DNA from 4 places in the Streptomyces sp. RLB3-17 genome. Region 4 is predicted to be linked to each of the others. Evidence: riboswitches for the same ligand, from Rfam matches in the RefSeq annotation. Region 4 holds a riboswitch; each other region holds the start of a gene.
What was found. Region 4 has a riboswitch for thiamine pyrophosphate ahead of FNV62_RS36070 (thiamine ABC transporter substrate binding subunit). Riboswitches for the same ligand answer to the same signal wherever they lie in the genome.
Positions count from the first base shown of each region.

Region 1: linked by a shared signal. The riboswitch ahead of thiO (glycine oxidase ThiO) and the one ahead of FNV62_RS36070 (thiamine ABC transporter substrate binding subunit) in region 4 are both predicted to bind thiamine pyrophosphate.
Region 2: linked by a shared signal. The riboswitch ahead of thiC (phosphomethylpyrimidine synthase ThiC) and the one ahead of FNV62_RS36070 (thiamine ABC transporter substrate binding subunit) in region 4 are both predicted to bind thiamine pyrophosphate.
Region 3: linked by a shared signal. The riboswitch ahead of FNV62_RS43845 (purine-cytosine permease family protein) and the one ahead of FNV62_RS36070 (thiamine ABC transporter substrate binding subunit) in region 4 are both predicted to bind thiamine pyrophosphate.

Region 1 covers NZ_CP041610.2:3,554,652-3,558,339, reverse strand. The annotation lists gene FNV62_RS16495 (thiazole synthase) at 1-510, opposite strand, end outside; gene thiS (sulfur carrier protein ThiS) at 514-714, opposite strand; gene thiO (glycine oxidase ThiO) at 711-1,916, opposite strand; TPP riboswitch at 1,914-2,025, opposite strand; gene FNV62_RS16480 (hypothetical protein) at 2,078-2,428, shown strand; gene FNV62_RS16475 (NAD(P)/FAD-dependent oxidoreductase) at 2,461-3,688, shown strand, end outside.
Region 2 covers NZ_CP041610.2:5,764,869-5,768,556, forward strand. The annotation lists gene thiC (phosphomethylpyrimidine synthase ThiC) at 1-1,671, opposite strand, end outside; TPP riboswitch at 1,664-1,841, opposite strand; gene FNV62_RS26185 (YibE/F family protein) at 1,913-3,499, shown strand; gene FNV62_RS26190 (SsgA family sporulation/cell division regulator) at 3,558-3,688, opposite strand, start outside.
Region 3 covers NZ_CP041610.2:9,751,546-9,755,233, reverse strand. The annotation lists gene thiD (bifunctional hydroxymethylpyrimidine kinase/phosphomethylpyrimidine kinase) at 1-733, opposite strand, end outside; gene FNV62_RS43845 (purine-cytosine permease family protein) at 777-2,180, opposite strand; TPP riboswitch at 2,170-2,264, opposite strand; gene FNV62_RS43840 (maleylacetate reductase) at 2,338-3,429, opposite strand; gene FNV62_RS43835 (intradiol ring-cleavage dioxygenase) at 3,435-3,688, opposite strand, start outside.
Region 4 covers NZ_CP041610.2:7,969,001-7,972,688, reverse strand. The annotation lists gene FNV62_RS36075 (ABC transporter permease) at 1-764, opposite strand, end outside; gene FNV62_RS36070 (thiamine ABC transporter substrate binding subunit) at 800-1,873, opposite strand; TPP riboswitch at 1,956-2,074, opposite strand; gene rlmN (23S rRNA (adenine(2503)-C(2))-methyltransferase RlmN) at 2,100-3,206, opposite strand; gene FNV62_RS36060 (DUF6479 family protein) at 3,424-3,688, shown strand, end outside.

The DNA.
Region 1 (3,688 bases), 4.4 Mb from region 4:
GAAGTTGTGCGGGTTGCGGATGCCGAGACCGGACCCGATGGGCGACCCGAGCGGCATGACCGCCGCGCACCCCACGTCCTCCAGCTTCCGCGCGAGCACAGGATCGTCGTTGGTGTACGGCAGCACGGTGAACCCGTCGTCGACCAGCGTCTCGGCGGCGTCCAGCAACTCGATCGGATCCGGCAGCAGGGTCCGCTCGTCGGCGATGACCTCCAGCTTGATCAGCTCCGTACCGAGCGCTTCCCGCGCGAGCCGCGCGGTCAGCACGGCCTCGCCCGCGGTGAAACACCCCGCCGTGTTCGGCAGCACCCGGATGCCCAGCTTGTCGAGCACGGACAGCACCGAGCCGTGCGCCGAGGGATTCACCCGCCGCATCGCGACCGTCGTCAGCTCCGTGCCGGACGCCACGAGCGACCGCTCCAGGACGTCGAGGCTGGGCGCACCCCCCGTACCCATGATCAGCCGGGACGAGAAGGACGTACCTGCGAGGACAAACGGATCGTCGGCCATGGTTCAGCCTCCTTGGACTGCGGTGAGGACTTCGACGCGGTCTCCCTCGGAGAGGGCCGTGGACGACCACCGCGTGCGCGGGACGACGGTTTCGTTGAGCGCGGCGGCGACGCCGGAGGGCGCGACGGTGAGGGTGGCGACGAGCGTGTCGAGGGCCGTGTCGGCGGCGACGAGCCGTCGCTCTCCGTTGACGAAGATGTTCATACGGTCTGCTCCGTGAGTGCGGTGCTGAAGCGCCCGGGGGCGAAGGGGCGGGCCTCTTCCGGGAGCTCGCCGGTGGTCAGGACGTGCGCCATGGCGTCCCCGGTGACGGGCGTGAGCAGGACGCCGTTGCGGTAGTGCCCGGTGGCCAGCAGCAGCCCGTCGAGCGCGGTCGGGCCGAGCAGCGGCGCGTTGTCGGGCGACCCGGGCCGCAGGCCCGCGCGCGTCTCGGTGAGCGGCAGCTCGGTGATCCCGGGCACCAGCTCGTGGGCGTCGCGCAGCAGCTCGTAGACCCCGCCCGCGGTCACCGTCGTGTCCCAGCCCAGCTCCTCGCTGGTGGCGCCCACGACGAGCTCACCGTTCTCCCGCGGCACCAGATAGACCTGGCTGCCGCGCACCACGGCCCGCACGGTCCGGCTTAGGAACGGCGCGTACCGCTTCGGCACGGTCAGCCGCAGCACCTGACCCTTCACGGGCCGTACGGGCGGCAGTACGTCGGCGGGCACGCCCGGGAGCTTTCCGCTGAGGCTCCCCGCGGCGAGCACCACCTGCCCCGCCGCCAGCTGTTCGCCGCCCGTCGTGACGACCCCGGCGGCCCGGTCCCGTACGACGGTCAGGCGCTCCGCCCATGTCCGGTGGAACTCCACTCCGGCCCGCTCGCACGCCGTGACCAGGGCCTTCGCGAGCCGACGCGGGTCGATCTGGTGGTCGCCGTCGACCCGCAGCCCGCCGCGCACGCCCGGCGCGAGCATGGGCTCCAGACGGCGGCACTCCCGGCCGCTGAGCCACTCCGATTCGAGCCCCGAGCGGTGTTGCAAGGCGTGCAGTTCGCGCAGGTGGGCCCGGTCGTCGGCGTCCATGGCGACGGCCAGAGTGCCGCACCGGCGGTAGCCGAGGTCCTGGCCGCTCGCCTCGGTGAGTTCGGCGGCGAAGTCGGGATAGCGGCGTGCGGAGGCGAGGTTCAGGCCCAGCAGGGTCTGCTCGCCGTAGTGCAGCTCGGTGACGGCGGCGAGCATTCCGGCGGCCACCCGTGCCGCCCCGCCGCCCGGCTCGGGGTCCACGACCGCGACCGTGAACCCGCGCTGCGCGGCCCGCCAGGCGGTCACGAGACCGATGATCCCGCCCCCGATGACGAGGACGTCTGACACACGTGCGTCCGATGACGGCGCATCCGAGGAACGTGCAGGTGTACGCGTAGGCGACATGGGCGTCCAGCCCCTCCCTTCGCCGGCATGACCCGGATCAGGTTCGTACGGTCGGAGGCCGCCAGCCTCCCTCTCAGCCCGGTGCGTCCGGGCTCCCGCGAGTGCTTTACGTTGGCCACCCTAGCCCGCTGCCGTATGTCTCAGTAAGGGAGCCTCCGTCCATGGCCCGTACGCTCGACGGCCTGGTCCTCGCCCCGGTCGCCGACCAGGCCCCCGGGCAGGTCGGTACACGCACCCGGTTCACCTACCACGAGAAGGACGGCGAGATCTGGGCCGAGTACGCGGGCGGGGACGTCGTACGCGGTCACCTCGTGGGGACGCGGGAGGGCGACCGCCTCGACTTCCGGTACGTGCAGCTGAAACACGACGGCAGCACCTCGTCGGGCCACTGCGTGTCCGTGGTCGTGGAGCTGCCCGACGGACGGTTGCGCCTGGAGGAGACCTGGGCGTGGGAGTCCCAGGACGGGAGCGGTACGAGCGTTGTGGAACAGGTCACTGCGCACGTCCCCTGACTGACAGATTGTCAGTTGTCTATGGTGATCAGGTGAGCGAGCAGACGCGGGCACAGGTGCGGGCGCAGGGGCGTACGGCACGGCGGGTCGTCATCGTGGGCGCGGGCATGGCCGGCGTACAGACGGCGGTCGCCCTGCGGGAACAGGGCTTCACCGGGGATGTGACGCTGATCGGCGCCGAGCCGCACCAGCCCTACGACCGGCCACCCCTGTCCAAGGCGGTGCTGCTCGGCAAGGCCGAGGGCTCCGCCTTCGACATCGACTTCGAGGCGCTGGACATCGAACTGCGGCTCGGCTGCGAGGCCCTGGGCCTGCGGCCCGCGGACCACGAGCTGGACACCGAGGCGGGACCGGTGCCCTACGACGTCCTGGTCCTCGCGACCGGCGCGGAACCGATCCAGCTGCCGGGCTCGGAGGGCGTTCCCGGCGTCCATCTGCTGCGGACCCTGGACGACGCCGAGCGGCTGCGCCCCGTGCTCGCCCAGCAGCACGACATCGTGGTCGTCGGGGCGGGCTGGATCGGTGCGGAGTTCGCGACGGCGGCACGTGAGGCCGGGTGCGCGGTCACGGTCGTCGAGGCCGCCGACCGGCCGCTGGCCGGCGCGCTGCCCGCGGAGGTGGCCGCGCCGATGACCGCCTGGTACACGGACAGCGGCGCGTCGCTGCGCACCCACGCGCGCGTGGAGCGCGTCGAGCCCGGCGCGGTGGTCCTTGACGACGGCACGCGGGTGCCGGCGGGCGCCGTGGTCGTCGGCATCGGCGCGCGCCCCGCCACTGCCTGGCTGGCCGGCTCCGGCATCGAGCTCGGCGCCCACCGCGAAGTGGTCGCCGACAGCCACCTGCGCACCTCCGTGCCGGACGTCTACGCGGTCGGCGACTGCGCCTCCTTCCCGTCGGGCCGCTACGAGGAGCGCCTCCTCGTCCACCACTGGGACAACGCCCTCCAGGCGCCGCGCACGGTCGCGGCGAACATCATCGGCGAGGCCCCGGTGGCGTACGACCCGGTCCCGTACTTCTGGTCCGAGCAGTTCGGCCGCTTCGTCCAGTACGTCGGCCATCACGCCCCCGCCGATACGACCGTCTGGCGGGGCGACCCGTCGGGCGCGGCCTGGACGGTGTGCTGGCTCCGCGAGAGCCGCCTCGTCGCCCTGCTGGCCGTGGGGCGTCCCCGTGACCTGGCCCAGGGCCGCCGCCTGATCGAGGCGGGCATGCCCATGAACCCGGACATCCTGGCCGACCCGTCCCGCCCCCTGAAGGACG
Region 2 (3,688 bases), 2.2 Mb from region 4:
CGGGCCGCACATGGAGCAGAAGTGCGCCGTCTTGGCGGGCTCGGCCGGCAGGGTCTCGTCATGGAACTCCCGTGCCGTGTCCGGGTCGAGGGCCAGGTTGAACTGGTCCTCCCACCGGAACTCGAAGCGGGCGTCGGACAGCGCGTCGTCCCATTCCTGCGCACCCGGGTGCCCCTTGGCGAGGTCGGCTGCGTGGGCGGCGATCTTGTAGGTGATGACGCCGGTCTTGACGTCGTCACGATTGGGCAGGCCCAAGTGCTCCTTGGGCGTGACATAGCAGAGCATGGCCGTGCCCCACCAGGCGATCATCGCGGCACCGATGCCGGAGGTGATGTGGTCGTACGCCGGCGCGACGTCCGTCGTCAGCGGGCCGAGCGTATAGAACGGAGCTTCATCACAGATCTCCTGCTGAAGGTCGATGTTCTCCTTGATCTTGTGCATCGGGACATGTCCCGGGCCCTCGATCATCGTCTGCACATGAAAACGCTTCGCGATCGTGTTGAGTTCCCCGAGCGTCCTCAACTCCGCGAACTGAGCAGCGTCGTTGGCGTCCGCGATCGACCCGGGCCGCAGCCCGTCGCCGAGCGAGTACGTGACGTCGTACGCCGCGAGGATCTCGCAGAGTTCCTCGAAGTTCTCGTAGAGGAACGATTCCTTGTGGTGCGCGAGGCACCAGGCCGCCATGATCGAGCCGCCGCGCGAGACGATGCCGGTCTTGCGGTTCGCCGTGAGCGGCACGTACGGCAGCCGCACGCCCGCGTGCACCGTCATGTAGTCCACGCCCTGCTCGGCCTGCTCGATGACCGTGTCCTTGTAGATCTCCCAGGTCAGCTCCTCGGCGCGGCCGTCCACCTTCTCCAGAGCCTGGTAGAGCGGCACCGTGCCGATGGGGACGGGGGAGTTGCGCAGGACCCATTCCCGCGTGGTGTGGATATTGCGACCGGTGGACAGGTCCATGACCGTGTCCGCGCCCCAGCGGGTCGCCCAGGTCATCTTCTCGACCTCCTCCTCGATGGAGGAGGTGACGGCGGAGTTGCCGATGTTGGCGTTGACCTTCACCAGGAACCGCTTGCCGATGATCATCGGCTCGATCTCCGGGTGGTTGACGTTCGCGGGCAGCACCGCGCGACCGGCGGCGATCTCCTCGCGTACGACCTCGGGGTCGACGTTCTCGCGGACCGCCACGAACTCCATCTCGGGTGTGATCTCGCCCCGCCGGGCGTAGGCGAGCTGCGTGACCGCCTCTCCGGGACGGCCTCGACGCGGCTGGCGTGGCCGCCCCGGGAAGACCGCGTCGAGGTTGCGCAGGCCCCCGCGCGGCGAGGTGTGCTTGATTCCGTCGTCCTCGGGACGGACGGGACGCCCCGCGTACTCCTCGGTGTCACCGCGGGCGATGATCCAGTTCTCGCGCAGTGGCGCGAGGCCCCTGCGTACGTCGGTGTCAACGACCGGATCGGTGTACGGGCCGGAGGTGTCGTACAGCGTGACGGACTGCCCGTTGGTGAGGTGCACTTGACGGACCGGCACCCGCAGATCGGGGCGCGAACCCCCGACGTATCCCTTGTGCCAGCCGATGGACTTCCCGGCCTCCCGCGGCTGTTCGCCCTCGGGCGTGGCAGGCGCCCCGCCCATCTGGCTGGAGGCAGGCGTGCGTACGTCCTTGTTGGTCATGAGACCTACTCCCTACGCCGGCATTACCCGGTAACAGGTTCGGCGGTCGACGCAGCGGATTCCGTCTGCCGACGTCCCTTGTGAAACATCACTCGTTCCACGTGAAACATCGCTAAGACGGAGGTCAGCGCCCTCTCAGCCCGGTGCTCCGAGCTCCCGCGTGTGCAAAGGTGACTCCACGCTAGCGTCATATCTGGCGCGGTGAACAGAGGGCCCTCGCCGTTCTTGCGATGATCGGTCGGTGACCACAACGCAGCAGCCCCCGTTCCCGCCGTCCGAGCCGCCGCGCCGACGCGGTCCCGGAGACGGCTATGGACCTGGCTCCGGAGACGGCCGCGGACACGGGCCGGGCGGTGGCCCCGGCCCCGGTCCAGGCGGCGGGCATGGGCACGGACCGGGTGAGGGACACGGGCACGGCCCAGGGGACCGACACGGACATGGGTCTGGGTCTGGGAACGGACCTGGGCCGGGGAACGGGCACGGCCGTGGCGACGGGCACGGATCTGGGGACGGACACGGATCCGGGCACTCGCACAGTCACAGCCATGGGCCCGCCACGCCCGTCTCCAAGCATCTGCGCAAGGTCATCGCGGCCATTCTGATCCCCTTCGCCGCCGCGGTCGTCGTGGGTCTCGCGGTGCTCTGGCCCGGTGGCGCCCCTTCCCACGAGCGCACCGGCGTCGGCTTCGACCGGCAGACCCAGCAGGCCACGGTCACCAAGGTCGACAAGGTCAGCTGCAAGTCCGTGAACGCGTCGGGGGAGACCCCGACCGGCAACACGTCCACCGCCGAGGGCTCCTCCGCGCAGCAACAGGCGACGGGCGACTGCAAGAAGGCGACGATCCGGATCGACACCGGCAAGGACAAGGGCCGTACGTTCACGGAGATCATCCAGCCCGACCAGTCACGACAGTTGCACGAGGGCGAGAAGGTCGTGGCCGCGTACGAGCCCTCCGCGCCCAGGGACCTGCAGTACTCGGTCACCGATGTGAACCGGAAGTTCCCGATGGCGCTGCTCGCCGGGATCTTCGCGCTGGCCGTCGTGGTGGTGGGCCGGATGCGCGGTGTCATGGCGCTGGTCGCCCTGGCCATCAGCTTCGTGATCCTGACCTTCTTCATCCTGCCCGCGATCCTGCAGGGCTCGAATCCGCTGGTCGTGGCCGTGGTCGGGGCGAGCGCGATCATGCTGATCGCGCTCTACATGTGCCACGGCCTCTCGGCCCGTACGTCGGTGGCGGTGCTCGGCACCCTGCTCTCCCTGGTGCTGATCGGCATCCTCGGCTCGGAGTTCATCGGCTGGGCGGCGCTGACCGGCAACACGGACGACAACACCGGTCTGATCCACGGCCTGTATCCGTCCATCGACATGAGCGGTCTGCTGCTCGCGGGCGTCATCATCGGTTCGCTCGGTGTGCTCGACGATGTGACGGTGACGCAGACCTCGGCGGTCTGGGAGCTGCACGAGGCCAGCCCGACGATGGGCTGGCGCGATCTGTACCGCGCGGGAATCCGGATCGGCCGTGACCACATCGCATCGGTCGTCAACACGCTCGTCCTGGCGTACGCGGGTGCCGCGCTTCCCCTGCTGCTGCTCTTCTCGATCGCGCAGAGCAGCGTGGGCACGGTCGCCAACAGCGAACTGGTCGCCGAAGAGATCGTGCGCACCCTGGTCGGCTCGATCGGCCTGGTCGCCTCGGTGCCGGTGACCACGCTGCTGGCCGCCCTGGTGGTCTCCGCGGACCGTCCGGCAGTCCCGGCCGCCGCCACGGAGCCTGTCGAGAGCAGGGCGCCGGCACGCGGCGGGAAGGGTCGTCGCCGCAAGCGCTGAAGCCTCCCCACGCCCGCGTCGCGTGAGGAAGCGCACTCCGCTTGGGGGACTGGAGGCTTCAGCCCGTGCTCTGCTCCTCCGCCAGGATGCGGTCCAGCGCCTCGTCGAGGTGGGCGTCGAAGTCCGCGAGGGAACGCTCCTGCCCCAGCGGCACCAGCTTGTCCGTGCGGTCGAGGAAGGCCACGAGCG
Region 3 (3,688 bases), 1.8 Mb from region 4:
CGGTGACGTACTCCTTCGCCAGCCGCACCGCCTCCGGCACCGCCCGCCCCTGCGCCAGCCCCACCGCGATGGCCGAGGCCAGGGTGCAACCGGTGCCGTGCGTATGGCGGTTGTCGTGGCGCGGGGCCCGGAACCAGTGTTGTTCGGTGCCGTCGGTCAGCAGGTCGACGGCCTCGCCGGGCAGGTGGCCGCCCTTCACCAGGACCCAGCGGGGCCCGTACGACAGCAACTGTTCCGCGGCCCGGCACATGTCACGCTCGCCGGTGGCCTTGATCCCGGTCAGCTCGGCGGTCTCGTCGAGATTCGGGGTGGCGACCGTCGCGAGCGGCAGCAGGGCGGTCCGTACGGCGTCCAGCGCGTCGTCCGCCAGCAGCCGGTCGCCGTGCTTGGAGACGCTCACCGGGTCCACCACCACGGGCGCGCCGACGTCCGAGAGCAGTTCGGCGACGGTCTCGACGAGCAGGGGCGAGGCGAGCATGCCGGTCTTCACGGCCTGCACACCGATGTCGTCCACGACACTGCGGTACTGCGCGCGCACCGCCTCGGCGGGAAGCTCCCAGGCTCCCTGCACGCCGAGGGAGTTCTGCGCGGTGACGGCGGTGAGCACGCTCATCCCGTGCGCGCCCAGCGCGAGCATGGTCTTCAGGTCGGCCTGGATGCCGGCGCCGCCCCCGGAGTCCGATCCGGCGATGGTCAGGACACGGGGCGGGGTGGTCGGCGTGTTCGCGGACATGGTGGGTGTCACTCCGTACGAAGGGGGTGAGAGGGGGGCGGGGTCAGCGGCGCAGGCGCAGCGGGGCGTAGACCAGCAGGGCCGCGAGGAACGCCACGCCGTAGGCGGTGTCGGCGCCGTGCAGGGCGTGCGCGACCGGGCCGACGTACAGGCTGGTGCTCATGAACGGCACCGCGGCGGCGAACGCGGCGGCGAACGCCACGAGCGCGGGCCACCACGGACGCGGGCGGGCGCTCTCGGCGGCCAGGTCGACGGGTGCGCCGCCGCGGGCCCTGGCCCGGGCGAGCCAGTCGACGGCGACGATCGCGACGAACCCGGGAATCCAGTAGCCGACGAACAGCAGGACGTTCTGGAAGCGGGCCGTGGTGTCGGCGGCGTGCATCCACAGCACGAGCGGGAAGCCGAGGAGGGCGGCCAGCGCGGCGGCGGCCGGGCGCGGCAGCCGTACGCCCATGGTCTGCAGGGCGAGCGAGCCGCTGTAGTCGTTCATGGCGTTGCTGCTCAGCGCGGCGAGCGCCACGGCGAGCAGGCCGAACGCGCCGAGGGCGCCGCCGCCGAGCAGGGTGTCGACGCCGCGGGCGGTCTGGTCGGTGAAGACGGCCGCGCCCCACAGTCCGAGGGCCTGGACGGCCACGAAGGACACGCCGATGCCGGCCAGGGTGTACCAGAACATGCGCGGGCGGGACGCCGTACGCGGCAGATAGCGGCTGAAGTCGCTCGCGTACGGCGCCCATGACAGCGCGAGGCTGAGCGCGATCGTGCAGGTCAGGACGAAGGCCCCGGCCCGGTCGGCGCCGTGCGCGGTGGCGGCGGGGGTGGTGTGGGCGCCGCTCAGGAGCTTCACGGTCAGGGCCACGAACGCGGCGGCGAGAGCGAAGGTCATCACGGTCTGGAGCCGGTGGATCACCTCGTAGCCGAGGACGCCGAGCGCCCCCTGCGCCGCCATCATGACGAGCACGCCCAGCCAGAACGGCCAGCCGCACAGCTGGGCCAGCGCGTCTCCGCCGAAGAGGCCGATCAGCGCGTCCCAGGCGATGGACGACAGCCACTGCAGGGCACCGGGGACGACCACCGCCCGGCCGAACGCGAGGCGGGCGAGCGGCAGTTGTCCGGCGCCGGTCTGGCTCCCCCAGGTGCCGAGGTACGCGGTCGGTACCGCCCCCAGGAGGGTGCCCAGCACGACGGCGACGAGCGCGGTGGAGAAGTCCAGGCCGAGCGCGATGCCGACGGTGCCGGTGAACACGCCGGTCATGGTCAGGTTGGGGGCGAACCACACGGTGAACAGGCGGCCGGGGCCGCCGTAGCGGTGGTCCTCCGGGACCGGGGCGATTCCGCGCGCCTCGACGTGCAGGTCCCCCGGGGCGGTGGGCATCCGCCCGTCGAATACGCCCTGCGGGCCTCCGACGGCCACCTCACCGCGAGCGTTACGGGCATACGGCAACGACATGAGACATCCCTCCGCCAGTCCTAACTGGTTCAGGTTCGACGGGTGTGATCTCAGCCCTCGTGCGGGGCACCCCGTGTCCGGTTCGGCGCTCAGGATAGCCCGGCGGGCGTGGTCTGCCCCAGGGGGAGGGGGTCCGCGCGGGCCGTACGGCCCGTGGCTACGCGTCGACGCTCGGTTCCCGGCCCTGGTACGCCGCAGTCAGCAGGGCCAGTACACCGTCCACGGTGACCTCGCGCGGGTTCGGATACGGCTGCCCGGCGGCCTGCTCGGCGGCCACCGCCAGGTCGGTCTCCTTGAGGCCGAGTTCGGCGAGGCCCCGGGGGGCGCCGAGGCTTCCGGCCAGGGCCCACAGGGCATGGGGGACGTCGTCGGCGCCGCCCAGGGCGCGCGAGAGCGCCGTGACGGCCCGGGGCGCGGCGGGGGCGTTGTAGGCGAGGGCGTACGGGAGGACCACCGTGTGCGTCTCGGCGTGCGGCAGGCCGAAGGTCCCGCCGAGGACGTGGCACAGCTTGTGGTGCAGGCCCATGGTGGTGGCGCCGAGACAGGCGCCGCAGAGCCAGGCGCCGTAGAGGGCCCGGCCGCGCGCGTCGAGGTCGTCGGGGGCGGCGGCCACCAGCGGCAGGGCCTGCGTCATCGCCCGTACGCCCTCCTCGGCCATGAGCGAGACGAGGGGCGAGGCGTCGGGCGCGTAGAGGGCCTCGACGGCGTGGGCGAGCGCGTTGACGCCGCTGGTGACGGTGAGGGGGACGGGGAGCGAGAGGGTGAGTTCGGGGTCGTAGACGACGCTGCGGGGCTGGACGGCGGGGTCGCGTCCGGTGCGCTTGGCGCCGTGCTCGGTGAGTCCCCAGACCGGGGTCATCTCGGATCCGGAGTAGGTGGAGGGCACGGCGATCAGGGGCAGGCCGGTGCGCAGCGCGATCGCCTTGCCCAGGCCGATCGCCGAGCCGCCGCCGACCGCGACACACCCGTCGGCGCCGGCCGCGCGCGCCGCCTCGACGGCCCGGTCGGCGACCTCGACGGGTACGTGCATCCGGGCCCCGGCGTACAGCCCCGCGCAGGCCCCGCCCAGGGCGTCCGCGACCGCGCGTGCCGTGCCCTCCCCCCTGCTGCCGCAGACCACCAGCACCCTGCGCAGCCCGAGCCTGGCGGCCTCGTCGGGGGTCGCGGAGACGGCGGCGCCGGGCCGGAAGACGATCCGCGCGGGCTGGGTCTCGTACGAGAAGTCGAGCGGGGTGTTCCTGTCGGTCATGGTGCTCATTCCGGTTCGAGTACGAGGTCGAAGCGGGCGTGGCGGAACGGGTTCGGGACGCCGAACTCCCGTGCCAGGGACGGGTCGTCGGTCTCCGTGAAGTCCTGTACCAGGGTCTTCTTGACCGCGAACACCGCGTCGGAGTCCAGGTAGTCGCTGCCCGCGACGAAGATGTGTGTGGTGACCGGGGCGTGGCCCTCGGCCGAGGCGATGAAGTGGATGTGGGCGGGGCGGTAGGGGTGCCGGGCCGTGGCGCGCA
Region 4 (3,688 bases):
CGGCGTACGGTCCAGGCGTGCACGGCGAGGATCGCGCCGACCGCCACGAACTGGACGATCGTCAGCACCGCCGCGGTCGCGAGGTCGAAGATCTCCGAGGTCTGCCGGTAGATCTCGACCTCGAGGGTGGAGAAGGTCGGGCCGCCGAGGATCTGCACCACACCGAACGAGGTGAAGGTGAACAGGAAGACCATCAGCGCGGCGGCGGCCACGGCCGGGCTCAGCGCCGGCAGCGTCACCTTGCGCCAGGCCGCGAACCGCGAGGCACCCAGCATCCGCGCGGCCTCCTCCTGACGCGGGTCGAGCTGCGACCAGAGCCCGCCGACGGTCCGTACGACCACCGCGTAGTTGAAGAAGACGTGCGCGAGCAGAATCGCCCAGACGGTGGTGTCCAGCCGTACGCCCCACAGCTGGTCGAGGAGTCCGCCCCGGCCCACCAGGGCCAGGAACGCCGTACCGACCACGACCGTCGGCAGTACGAACGGGACGGTCACCACCGCCCGCAGCACCTGCTTGCCCCTGAAATCGAAGCGCGCGAAGACATACGCGCCGGGGAGCGCGATCAGCAGCGTGAGCGCCGTGGAGGCGAATGCCTGCCAGGTGGTGAACCACAGGACGTGCCGGATGTCGGACTGAGCGAGCACCTCACCGATCCGTCCGAACCGCCAGGCCCCGTCGGTCTTGAGGCCACGGGCGACGATCGCGGTGACGGGATAGGCGAAGAAGACGGCGAAGAACGCGACGGGCAGGGCCATCAGCCCCATCCGCGTCGCGCTCTCCTTGCGGCTCCTTCGAGGCGCTACTTCAGTACGAGCGAGGTCCACGACTTGACCCACTGGTCACGGTTGTCGGCGATCTTGGCGGGCGCCAGGGTCTCGGGGTCCTTGGCCTGCGGGCCGAACTTCACGAACTCCTCGGGCACCTGGGCGGTCTCGCGGACCGGGTACACGAACATGTTCAGCGGCATGTCGTCCTGGAACTTGACGCCGATGAGGAAGTCGAGAAGCGCCTTGCCGCCCTTCGTGTTCTTCGCGTTGCTCAGCAGCCCCGCGTACTCGACCTGGCGGAAGCAGGTGCCGCTCGCGACCCCGGTCGGCGCGGTCTTCGGCTTCGGGTTCGCGTAGATCACCTCGGCGGGCGGGGAGGAGGCGTACGAGACGACCAGCGGCCGGTCGGCCTTGGCCTTCTTGCCACCCGCGGACCCGGAGAACTCGTCGTTGTAGGCCTGCTCCCAGCCGTCGACCACCTTCACGCCGTTGGCCTTGAGCTTCTTCCAGTAGTCCGGCCAGCCGTCGTCCCCGTACCTCGCGGCGGTCCCGAGCAGGAAGCCGAGGCCGGGCGAGGACGTGGCCGCGTTCTCGGTGACGAGGAGGTTCTTGTACGCGGGCTTGATCAGGTCGTCGAAGGAAGCCGGCGGGGCCAGTTTGTGCTTGCTGAAGTAGGCCTTGTCGTAGTTGACGCAGATGTCACCGGAGTCGATGGGCGTGACCCGGTGCCTGTCCTGGTCGATCCGGTACTGCTGGACGATCTGGTCGGAGCCCTTGGCCTCGTACGACTGGAACAGCCCGTTGTCGAGCGCGCGGGACAGCAGGGTGTTGTCGACGCCGAAGAAGACGTCGCCCTGCGGGTTGTCCTTGGTGAGGATGGCCTTGTTGACGGCCTGCCCGGCGTCGCCGTCCTTGAGGACCCTGACCTTGTACCCGGACTGCTTCTCGAAGTCCTCCAGCACGCTCTTCGACACGGCCCACGAGTCGTGGCTGACGAGCGTGACGGTCTTGGAGTCCCCGGCACCGGCGCTGTCGGAGGACCCGCACGCGGACAGCGTGACGAGGCCCAGTCCGATGACGACGGCCGTGGTCGTCCTCTTGGTGATCACTGAATTCCTCCTGGGATGACCAGGAAGAGACGCGGCCCTGCCCGGGATCCTCGGAAGGTTCCCGGGCAGGGCGCAACAGCTTGAGTGATGCCCGAACTTCCTACCCAGAATGACCTGGGCAAGGTTCAGAGGGTCTGCGGTCCACCGGTGCTCCGGCTACCGCACTCTCAGCGCTGTGGCGCTCCCCTGTCGGAATATGAAGATGTGGTTGGACCTCGCCACATTACCGCTCGGTGGCGGCGAGCTGACCACAGGCTCCGTCGATCTCCTGGCCCCGGGTGTCCCGGACGGTCACCGGCACCCCGTGAGCCGCGATCGCCTCGACGAACGCCTTCTCGTCCTCGGGCCGCGAGGCGGTCCACTTCGAACCCGGTGTCGGGTTCAGCGGGATGAGGTTGACGTGCACGGGCTTGCCCCTGAGCAGCCGCCCGAGCCGGTCACCACGCCATGCCTGGTCGTTGATGTCCCGGATGAGGGCGTACTCGATGGACAGCCGACGCCCGGACTTGGCCGCGTACTCCCAGCCGGCGTCCAGCACCTCGCGCACCTTCCACCGCGTGTTGACGGGGACGAGGGTGTCGCGCAGCTCGTCGTCCGGGGCGTGCAGCGAGATCGCGAGGCGGCACTTGAAGCCCTCGTCGGAGAACCGGTGGATGGCGGGCACCAGCCCGACCGTCGACACGGTGATCCCGCGCTGCGAGAGCCCGAGCCCGTCCGGCTCGGGGTCGGTGAGCGCGCGGATGGCGCCCACGACCCGCTTGTAGTTGGCGAGCGGCTCACCCATGCCCATGAAGACGATGTTGCTCAGCCGCGCCGGGCCACCCGGGATCTCGCCGTCCCTGAGCGCCCGCATCCCGTCCACGATCTGGTGCACGATCTCGCCCGTGGACAGGTTCCGGTCCAGGCCGGCCTGTCCGGTGGCGCAGAACGGACAGTTCATCCCGCAGCCCGCCTGCGAGCTGATGCACATGGTCACGCGGTCCGGGTAGCGCATCAGCACGGACTCGACGAGTGTGCCGTCGAACAGGCGCCACAGCGTCTTGCGCGTGGTGTCCTGGTCGGTCGACAGATGCCGCACGACCGTCATCAGCTCGGGAAGCAGCGCCTCCTGGAGCTTGCCGCGCGCGGCGGCCGGGATGTCCGTCCACTCCGCGGGGTCGTGCGCGTACCGCGCGAAGTAGTGCTGCGAGAGCTGCTTGGCGCGAAACGGCTTCTCACCGATCGCGGCAACCGCCTCTTTGCGCTCGGCGGGCGTGAGGTCGGCGAGGTGCCGCGGCGGCTTCTTGGCTCCGCGGGGGGCGACGAATGTGAGTTCTCCGGGCTTAGGCATGGCCATACCAGTGTCGCAGATCGAATTGCGTGACCTGGGCCGCGAGCCGGGCAGGGGTCCGCCCTTGCGATCAGATCCACATTCCGCCGAGGACAGAGGCTTTCGTCTGATCACGCGTCCGGCCAGGCGTCCGGCGCGGTCGGGGCGGCTGTCGGCGTGGTCGAGGTGGCTGTCGGGGCGGTCGGTTCGTTGGGGAATTTGAGGGTATTTGCCTTATATGAGTACTGCATCGATGTATTTGGCGGAGCCCAGCGGTCTGATCAGCCTCGCGCTGTTCTTGATCGCCGTGGCACTCATCACACTCCTGGGCGGCAGCTTCTGGCTGAGCTGCCGTATGCGGACCCGCGCACCGCGTCTGCCACGCGCCGAGGAACAGCCGCATGTACCGCAGGGGGGTCCGGTCCGCGAGATGCGGGAGGTCCGGGAGCCCGCCGAGGTACCCAAGGTGGCCAAGGGCCAGCACGCTCTCACCCCGTACGAGC